Regions from separate parts of the Dickeya ananatis genome, predicted to be linked through region 3. Evidence: predicted binding sites of a transcription regulator. Region 3 holds the regulator's gene; each other region holds the start of a gene.
The links. Region 3 encodes PurR, which represses purine synthesis genes. Its sites were predicted from a motif close to CANGCAAACGTTTGCNTG; they were not measured.

Region 1: purT (formate-dependent phosphoribosylglycinamide formyltransferase) is a predicted target of PurR. The motif match lies at 1,939-1,956, and genes of this name have one in related genera.
Region 2: FGI04_RS19065 (NCS2 family permease) is a predicted target of PurR. The motif match lies at 1,564-1,581, and genes of this name have one in related genera.

Annotation. Positions count from the first base shown of each region.
Region 1 covers NZ_CP040816.1:2,007,364-2,010,650, forward strand. The annotation lists gene FGI04_RS08755 (S9 family peptidase) at 1-1,755, opposite strand, end outside; gene purT (formate-dependent phosphoribosylglycinamide formyltransferase) at 2,033-3,211, shown strand.
Region 2 covers NZ_CP040816.1:4,274,287-4,277,573, forward strand. The annotation lists gene FGI04_RS19050 (amino acid ABC transporter permease) at 1-6, shown strand, start outside; gene FGI04_RS19055 (amino acid ABC transporter permease) at 8-766, shown strand; gene yieH (6-phosphogluconate phosphatase) at 791-1,462, opposite strand; gene FGI04_RS19065 (NCS2 family permease) at 1,736-3,073, shown strand; gene FGI04_RS19070 (4'-phosphopantetheinyl transferase family protein) at 3,152-3,287, opposite strand, start outside.
Region 3 covers NZ_CP040816.1:1,418,550-1,421,836, reverse strand. The annotation lists gene FGI04_RS06150 (C40 family peptidase) at 1-812, shown strand, start outside; gene cydH (cytochrome bd-I oxidase subunit CydH) at 916-1,005, opposite strand; gene purR (HTH-type transcriptional repressor PurR) at 1,391-2,416, shown strand; gene cfa (cyclopropane fatty acyl phospholipid synthase) at 2,847-3,287, shown strand, end outside.

The DNA of each region.
Region 1 (3,287 bases), 590 kb from region 3:
GTTATTCGGATTGCCCCATTCATCATATTCGCCAGTAGTAAGCGGAATGGACTCATCCAACATGGTCGTGAGAACATCGACAAACGGCACCTGCGCCACCACCCCATAAAACAGTGAAGGTGCCATGTTTATGACGGCCCCCATCAGTAACCCACCGGCGCTGCCCCCCATCGCGAAGGTTTTTTTCGGGTCTCCATAACCTTGAGCCAGCAACGCCTGCGTGACATCGATGAAATCGGTAAAGGTATTCATCTTGTTGAATAGCCGTCCCTGATCGTGCCATTGCTGCCCCAATTCTCCCCCGCCGCGAATATGCGCCAGCGCATACACGAAGCCGCGATCCAGCAAGCTTAAACGACTGCTACTGAACTCTGGATCCATACTGCTGCCATAAGCACCATAGCCGTAAACCAGCAATGGACTTTGCGCCAGTTGGCAGTCTTTGTGATACACCAACGATACCGGTACCGATTCACCATCACGGGCGGTTATCCAGACTCGTTCGCTGCGGTAATTGTCGGCATCAAAATTTTTTACCGCGGATTGTTTGAGTACCACCTGCACATCGGTTGCCATATCCAGTTCATAGATGGTCATCGGCGTGGTCATTGAAGAGTAACCGTACCGCAGTTGTGTGCTCTCGGGCGTTGGGTTATAACTCAGCCAGCTCACGTAGGCTGGGTCATTAAACGCAATCTGGCGAGAAGCTGCCGTCTGCCAGTGAATATAGCGAATCTGGGTCAACCCACGTTCACGTTCTTCAACTACGTACCAGCCATCAAACAGTGCAAACCCTTCCAGCACACAGTCAGTACGTGGGCTGATCAATGGCTGCCATGTGGATTCGCTGGCATCATGCGCACGATAAAAGCCGAAGGTTTTGCCGTCTTTGTTGGAACGAACGTAAAAATCATCACGAAAATGGTCAATCACATACTCGTGGTCCGCCCGTCGTGGTAAAAACACCTGCGGTTTTGCCTGTGGGTCAGTCGCATCCAGCAACAGAATTTCAGTACTGGTAGTACTATCCAGATAGAGCAAGATATAGCGCTCGGAGGTAGTTTTATCCAGGCTGAGATAAAATGTGTCATCTGTTTCTTCATACACCAGCTCATCCTGCTGCGGATCATCCCCCAGACGATGGCGATACACCTGATAAGGCAGCAACGTCTGCGGATGTTTACGCACATAATAGAGGGTGTGGGAGTCTGCCGCCCATTCACTACCGGCGGACACATTATCCAGCCGATCATCCAGCCACTCACCGGTGGTCAGATCCTGAAACGTCACCACATACTGCCGACGGGAGAGCAGATCTTCTGCCACACTCATCAGTCGATTATCCGGGCTCACCCCCAATGCGCCAAGGCTATAGAACTCGCTGCCAGCCGCCCGTTGATTGCCATCCAGCAAGACCTGCCAGGTATCGGGCCCCGTTTCCTGCTCAGCCTGACGCTGATAGATAGCGTAATCTTTGCCGGGTTCATAACGACTTTGGTAGCGGTAGCCACGTTTGACATAAGGCACCGAGACATCTTCACCGGGGATACGCGCCACCATCTCCTCGTACAACGTTCGACGCAGAGCCTCATGAGGTGCCATCACCTGTTCGCAATAGCGATTCTCTTGCTGTAACCAGGCCAGCACATCCGGATTGTTGCGTTCATCATCCCGCAGCCAATAGTAGTTATCGATACGGGTATCGCCATGCATTGTCATCTTATGCGGGCGTTTTTCGGCTTGCGGCGCGCTCATGCACATCACTCCTTTCCATTCATTTGTCAGACTCTGCCTTACCGCTGCCCCACACTGGCACGCCAGCCATGGGGCAACAGCAAATGCCCAAAGCCTGTCATGAATCAGCAGGGGAATCCAGCTCGTACCGAGATCTGCACGGATTTTCACTCGCTTTTGCGTACCAGTACGCGAGTGATGCCAAACGCAAACGTTTTCGTTTATACTGCGGCCACGTTCGGGCCATAGTCCGCCCGTTTTTACCCCCTCTTTTCACAACACCATCAGGTATCAGGTTATGTTAACAATGGGAACAGCCCTGCGTCCCGGCGCCACTCGCGTTATGCTGCTAGGTTCCGGTGAACTGGGAAAAGAAGTAGCGATTGAGTGTCAGCGTTTGGGAATCGAGGTGATTGCGGTTGATCGCTATGCTGATGCCCCGGCGATGCAAGTCGCTCACCGCAGCCATGTCATCAATATGCTGGACGGCGACGCATTAAAACAGCTGGTGTTACAGGAACGCCCGGACTATATCGTGCCGGAGATCGAAGCTATCGCTACCGATATGCTGGTCGCTCTGGAACAGCAAGGGCAGCGAGTTGTGCCTTGCGCTGAAGCCACCCGTCTGACCATGAATCGTGAAGGTATCCGTCGGTTGGCAGCGGAAACGCTGGGGTTACCCACATCCAGCTATCGCTTTGCCGCCGACGAAGCGGCATTTCGTCAGGCCGCAGAGGAGCTAGGTTTTCCCTGCATCGTCAAACCCGTCATGAGTTCCTCAGGGAAAGGCCAGAGCCTTATCCGTTCACCGGAACAATTGGATCACGCCTGGCGCTACGCTCAGGAAGGCGGCCGAGCCGGTGGTGGAAAAGTGATTGTCGAAGGTCTGGTGAAGTTCGATTTCGAAATCACATTATTGACCATCCATGCCGCCGACGGCCTGCACTTCTGTGACCCTATCGGCCACCGTCAGGAAGACGGCGATTACCGTGAATCCTGGCAGCCGCAACACATGAGCAACGTGGCGTTGGCGCGCGCTAAAGAGATTGCCGGCAACGTAGTAAAAGCGCTGGGCGGGTTCGGTTTGTTTGGCGTGGAGCTGTTTATTTGCGGCGATGACGTCATTTTCAGTGAAGTTTCGCCACGCCCGCATGATACCGGTATGGTGACGCTTATTTCACAAGATCTGTCCGAGTTCGCTTTGCATGTCCGCGCTTTTCTCGGCTTGCCGATCGGTGCCATCCGCCAGTATGGGCCATCCGCTTCGGCGGTTATCCTGCCGGAACTGACCAGCAGCGATGTGCGCTATCAAGGTCTGGAACAGGCTCTGAAACCGCATACCCAGATTCGCCTCTTCGGCAAGCCAGACATCAGCGGGCGCCGCCGTATGGGGGTCGCGCTGGCGACAGCCGACAGTACAGACACAGCGGTAGACCTGGCGAAATCCTGCGCATCCGCCGTCAGTGTAAGCGGCTGAGACCTGCAATAAGGCAAGTCTGTCAGCCCGTCGATTCAGAATGCAAAAAAAGCCCGCAATGCGGGCTTTTTGATAT
Region 2 (3,287 bases), 1.9 Mb from region 3:
CATTGAGATGGATTTTTCAATCATTCGCGACAATTTTAGTTACCTAATGTGGGGCACCTATCCCGATGGCCCGTTGGGGGGAGCGGCGTTGACGTTGGTGCTTAGCCTGATGGCCGGACTGACCTCGGCAATACTGGGAACGGTGCTGGGGGTCGCGCTGGCGATGTTGCGCGGCTGGGCTGGCGGGCTATTGGCTGTGGTGTTGGGTTTTTTCCGGGCGATTCCGGTGATCATGCTGATTTTTTGGACTTACTTTCTGTTGCCTATCGTGTTTGGCGTCGATATTCCCGAAATCACAACGGTGGTGTGCGCGCTGGCGCTGATCGCGTCGGCTTATCTGGCACATGGCGTGAAAGCGGGCATCATGGCGATAGGCCTGGGTCAGTGGCAGGCGGGGATGTCGCTCGGGTTAGGGCGCTGGCAAACACTGTGGCATATCGTATTGCCGCAGGCACTGCGCATGATGGTGCCGTCGTTCATCAATCAGTGGATTTCCCTGATTAAAGACACATCGCTGGCTTACATTGTCGGTGTCGGTGAGCTGACGTTTCTGGCAACGCAAGTGAATAACCGCAGTATGGTTTACCCGACAGAAGTGTTTCTGTTTATCGCGCTGGTCTATTTTATTTTTTGTCTGTCATTGGATTTGTTGGCGCAGGGGGTCAGCCGGCGTTTTCATGCCGGGCCGAAACCTGCCCGTCGCTGGCGAGTGTGGCGACGGCGGGCAACTGGCATACCTGAATCCCCATTGCGTGAAGTGGCCTGACGCATCAGGCAGGGCGTGGTAGCGTTAGGGAGTCGTCGTCAACGCCCATCCCTTGTCCTGCCACAGCGTGGGTAGCTGGGCCATGTCGTGAAACATCGTCACCAACGGGTGATGGATAGGCGCGTTATGCTCGTCAGCACAGTAGTAGAACACCGGTATACCGGCGGCGATGCCAGCCTGTGTGCCGGAGACGGAATCCTCCACCAGAATGCAGTTTTCCACCGTTACCCCCATCTGTTGTGCGGCGTGATGCAATAACGCCGGGTCCGGCTTCCATTTACCGATATCGTAGCCACTGTACAGATGCTCGCCAAAAAACGGCAACAAGCCGGTTAACCCGAGGGAATGCTGCATTTTGCTGACCGGACCATTGGAGACGATCGCTTTCGGCGTCCGAAGCGCTGTCAGCACCTCTTTCACGCCAGGGATCGGTTGTAGCGAAAGATCGAAAAGCCGCGCGACCTCCTGACGGAAATGACGCTCCATGTCTTCCACACAAACCGTCAGACCAAAACGTTCACTGATGCAGTCGATAATGTCGTAGAGCTTCATTCCTTTAAAGGTTTTGATGACCTCATCCAGCGGTAGCTGTACGCCATGGGGAATAAAGATATTGACGTAGGCCTGGCAGCAGATGACTTCGCTGTCGACCAACGTACCGTCACAGTCGAAAAATACGCATTCAATCTGGGACATGGGCGTTCCTTATCAGGGGACCAAAACCCCCACTTTACCTGACTGACTGGATAATGCGATGGTTGCGAAAATAAGCCGGTTACGGGGTGTGACTTCTGTAGCGGACAAACGTTTTCCCGTCAGGAAGTAAAGGGAAAACGCAGCGAACAGGCAGGAGATATAGAAAATAGTTATCGTTGGGAAAAAAAAGCTGACGGGTGCATTAACTGCTCCGTATTTTGGTATAGGATACCGGGCGATTATCTTTCCTTTCTTCTCTTTGGGTCATTTATCATGGATAAATCTCAGTCTGGTTCCGTTGCTGAGCAAGGGCTGCTGGAGCGCGTGTTCAAATTGAAGCAACACGGCACCACCGTTCGTACTGAAACCATTGCCGGGTTCACGACTTTCCTGACGATGGTGTATATCGTTTTCGTTAACCCGCAGATTCTGGGCGCGGCAGGGATGGACACCAAAGCGGTGTTTGTTACCACCTGTCTTATCGCTGCTTTTGGTAGTATTTTCATGGGATTGCTGGCCAATCTGCCGGTTGCGCTGGCACCTGCCATGGGCCTGAACGCCTTTTTCGCGTTCGTTGTGGTCGGCACCATGGGCCTGCCGTGGCAGGTTGCGATGGGCGCTATCTTCTGGGGCTCGGTAGGGTTCCTGTTGTTGACGGTATTCCAGGTTCGCTATTGGATGATCGCCAATATTCCGCTCAGTTTGCGCTTGGGTATTGCCAGCGGTATTGGTCTGTTTATCGCCATGATTGGCCTGAAAAACGCCGGGATTATTGTGCCGAACCCGGAAACGCTGGTGTCGGTCGGCAAGCTGACTTCGCATAGCGTGCTGTTGGGTGTGCTGGGCTTTTTCATTATCGTGGTGCTGGCGTCGCGTAATATTCATGCGGCGGTGTTGATCTCCATCGCGGTCACCACGCTGCTGGGCGCGTTGTTGGGAGATGTGAAATTCACCGGCGTATTTTCCATGCCGCCGAGCGTCAGCAATGTCGTCGGGCAGGTTGATTTGGCCGGGTCGCTGAATATCGGTCTGTCCGGGGTGATTTTCTCTTTCATGCTGGTGAACCTGTTTGACTCTTCCGGCACGCTGATTGGCGTGACCGACAAAGCAGGCCTGGTGGATGCTCGCGGTAAATTCCCGCAGATGAAACAGGCGCTGTATGTCGACAGTATCAGTTCGGTGGTAGGGTCATTTATCGGTACGTCGTCCGTGACTGCCTACATCGAAAGCTCTTCCGGTGTTTCCATCGGTGGCCGTACCGGCCTGACGGCCATCGTGGTGGGGATATTGTTCCTGTTGGTGATGTTCCTGTCGCCGCTGGCAGGGATGGTACCGGCCTATGCGGCTGCGGGTGCGCTGATTTATGTTGGTGTGCTGATGACGTCCAGCCTGGCCCGCGTTAACTGGGACGATTTGACCGAAGCCGTACCCGCGTTTGTGACCGCCGTGATGATGCCGTTCTCCTTCTCGATCACAGAAGGTATCGCGTTGGGCTTTATTTCCTACGCGGTGATGAAAGCGGCAACGGGTCGCTGGCGCGACATCAGCCCGTGTGTGATTGTGGTTGCGGTGTTGTTCCTGCTGAAGATCGTGTTTATCGACGCCCACTAATCATCGGTGAGCCGGGGTAACCCGGCTCGCTATTGATGATGTCGTTACTGGAATGTTTTCCTGCGCTTGCCTTGCCTGTTACATCACATACTGCGCGGACGCGTTTTCCGTCGCGTGGCTGCTGAGTTTGATATAGCGCCGCGACTGACGCTGTTGCTGGATGATTTCACCGGATTTGCGCATGCCATAAGCCGAGGTGTAATTCCACATCACC
Region 3 (3,287 bases):
CAGCCAAAACCGTAGCCAGCCATGATAAAAATGCAAAGTCGCACAATGACAAGAAGTCTGCGGACAAAAAGTCGGTGGCGGCCGTAGCGCATTCCCCTCATACAAAATCGCAGCCTGAGAAAAGCACGCATACTGCCAGTACTCATACCACTAACAGTGCTCATGCAACTAAAGCGGTATTAGCTAAAACGGCAAAAAAAGAAACAACAAAGAAAGAGACGCTGGCGCAAGCTAAAACCAGCCACAAAGCCCATGAGCTGGCGGTGGCTAAAAGCGCACACAAAAAAGGTAAAGCGGCGGTCGACGAAGAAGATGAGGTAGCGGCCACATCTTCACATGGTAAAAGTAAGAAAGGTAAACACGATAAAGCGGCGCTGACCATCAGTGCTGCTCACCAAAAACGCTATCAGCACGCTAAATTGACTGCCATGAACAAGCTGATGAGCCAAATCGGTAAACCTTATCATTGGGGCGGTTCAACACCTTATTCAGGTTTTGATTGCAGCGGGCTGGTGTATTACGCCTATAAAGATGTGGTAAAAATCCCGATTCCGCGCACCGCCAATGAGATGTTCCACCTGCGTGACGCGGCTCCCATCAAGAAAAGCGAACTGGAAAGTGGCGACCTGGTGTTCTTTCGTATCACCAACCGCGGCGCTGCCGACCACGTTGGCGTCTACCTGGGCAATGGCCGTTTCATCCAGTCACCGCGATCGGGTTCCGATATCAAGATCAGTAAATTGAGTGAAGATTACTGGCAGGATCATTATGTCGGCGCTCGCCGCGTGGTGACACCGAAGACCATTCGCTAACAGTGATTCGCCAGATAATCACCGGCTAAACGACCTAATGAATAACGAGAAAAGGGGCACTAGCCCCTTTTCTGTTTTCTTTTTCTACACCGGCGATCTGCTATCAGTTCAATACCGCAGTGAAACCAAAGACAATGATCACCGCCAACGCAACCAACGTACTACACAGTGACATTTTCAAATTTGTATCCATCGTATTCTCCTGTATGTGACTGATGATCGCCGTCATCCCGTTACGTCTGAATCAGCACCGTATCCCGGCGGATGGGGAAACACACAAAGTATAGGTCTATTATGACCCGACTGAAGTCAAAAAACCGGTTTCTGCGTCACAGAGATAACACAAATTGCCTCTTCCCCTTTCGCTCTAAATCGGCCAAAATCCGCAGTTTACCGTGTACACTGCGTTGGTCGAAGCGTCAGCCCTCCCTTCAAGCTACACACCTCGGCATGTCTCCTACTGAAATGTTGCCTTGTTGTCCAGCAGGAGCAAAATTCACGCAGGCAAACGATTAACAACATATTTACTGCTGTAACAGACCCACGACTGTAACAGATGAGTTCAGGAGTCACTTTAGATGGCAACGATTAAAGATGTGGCAAAACGCGCAGGCGTTTCAACCACAACCGTATCACACGTGATTAATAAAACACGTTTCGTCGCCGAAGAGACCAAGGCTGCGGTACGCGCAGCTATTGATGAATTGCATTATTCACCCAGTGCGGTGGCCCGAAGCCTGAAAGTCAACCACACCAAATCCATCGGACTGCTGGCCACCTCCAGCGAAGCCCCCTATTTCGCTGAAATTATCGAAGCGGTGGAAAACAGCTGCTACGCCAGAGGCTATACGCTGATTCTGTGTAACTCTCACAATAATCAGGATAAACAGCGTGCTTATCTGTCCATGCTGGCGCAAAAACGTGTTGATGGCCTGCTGGTGATGTGTGCCGAGTACCCGCCTGAACTGCTGTCAATGCTGGCGGATTATCGCCACATCCCGATGGTCGTCATGGATTGGGGCGGAGCTCACAGCGATTTCACCGATACCATTGTTGATAATGCGTTTGCCGGTGGGTATATGGCCGGTCGTTATCTGATTGAGCGCGGGCACCGCGATATCGGCGCCATCCCCGGATCTCAGGGGCGCAATACTGGCAGCGGGCGTTATCTGGGCTTTCTGAAAGCGCTGAAAGAGGCGGATATTCCTCTACGTGAAGAGTGGGTGGTTCAGGGTGACTTTGAACCCGAATCAGGCTACAAAGCCATGCACCAGATTCTGGCGCAAAAACAGCGACCGACGGCGGTATTCTGCGGCGGCGATATTATGGCTATGGGGGCGATTTGTGCAGCGGATGAACTGGGCCTGCGTGTACCGCAGGATATTTCGGTGATCGGTTACGACAATGTGCGCCACTCCCGCTATTTTACGCCAGCGCTCACGACCATTCATCAGCCTAAGGAACGACTGGGACAAGCGGCATTCTCCATGTTGCTTGACCGCATCACCAGCAAACGCGAGGAAGCGCAAACCATCGAAGTCCACCCGACGCTGATCGAGCGTCGTTCTGTTGCCGACGGTCCATATCTCGATTACCGCCGTTAATGAATTAGCCAGACGATTTCGTTATCACTCGCAGGTGTGTCAACCGCCGCCATACCGCGCTGTAAAGCGCCAAAGCGTGCCTCCCTGGCACCCTAATATAGAACGCAATGTGCTGCTTTAGCCCGATGAATCTTGTCGACGGGTTAAAGCAGTCATACACTTGTCACTGTCATTGACGACAATAACCATGATCAGACGATGCTTTTAGCAGTACGCATCGCCTTACTTTTTCTACCCCACTAATGACTGTTGCACCGTTTGTCACGGCCGGGGTAGACGCCTTTCGTGTCGGCTTGTCTCTTATTTTCCTCTGAGGCTCTCAGGGATAGACGATGACGTGTGGAATGGGTACATCGAATACCCTCCCCATCGCCATAGTTGTCTGGTTTATCCCGTATAACGCATGTATCTGGCAAGGTAGGGAGAAGTTATGAGTTCATCTTATGTGGAGGATCTGGGTACCCCCAGTCAACCCTGGTTCCAACTGGTTAATGAAATGTTATCGGCCGCTGATATCGCCATTAACGGTTCGCGACCGTTTGATATTCAGGTCAAAAACCCTGAACTGTACAAGCGCATATTGCGTGACGGGTCACTGGGTCTGGGCGAAAGTTACATGGATGGCTGGTGGGAATGTGAACGGCTGGACATGTTTTTCCACCGTGCGATACGCGCCGGGCTGGAGAAGCAACTGCCCCAGCGTTGGCAGGATACGCTACGGATACTGATGGCGCGCCTGACCAATCTGCAATCGCGTCGGCGGGCATGGATTGTGGGTAAGGAGCATTACGACCTCGGTAATGATCTTTTTAGCCTGATGCTAGACCCGTACATGCAGTACTCCTGTGGTTACTGGAAACAAGCCGAAACC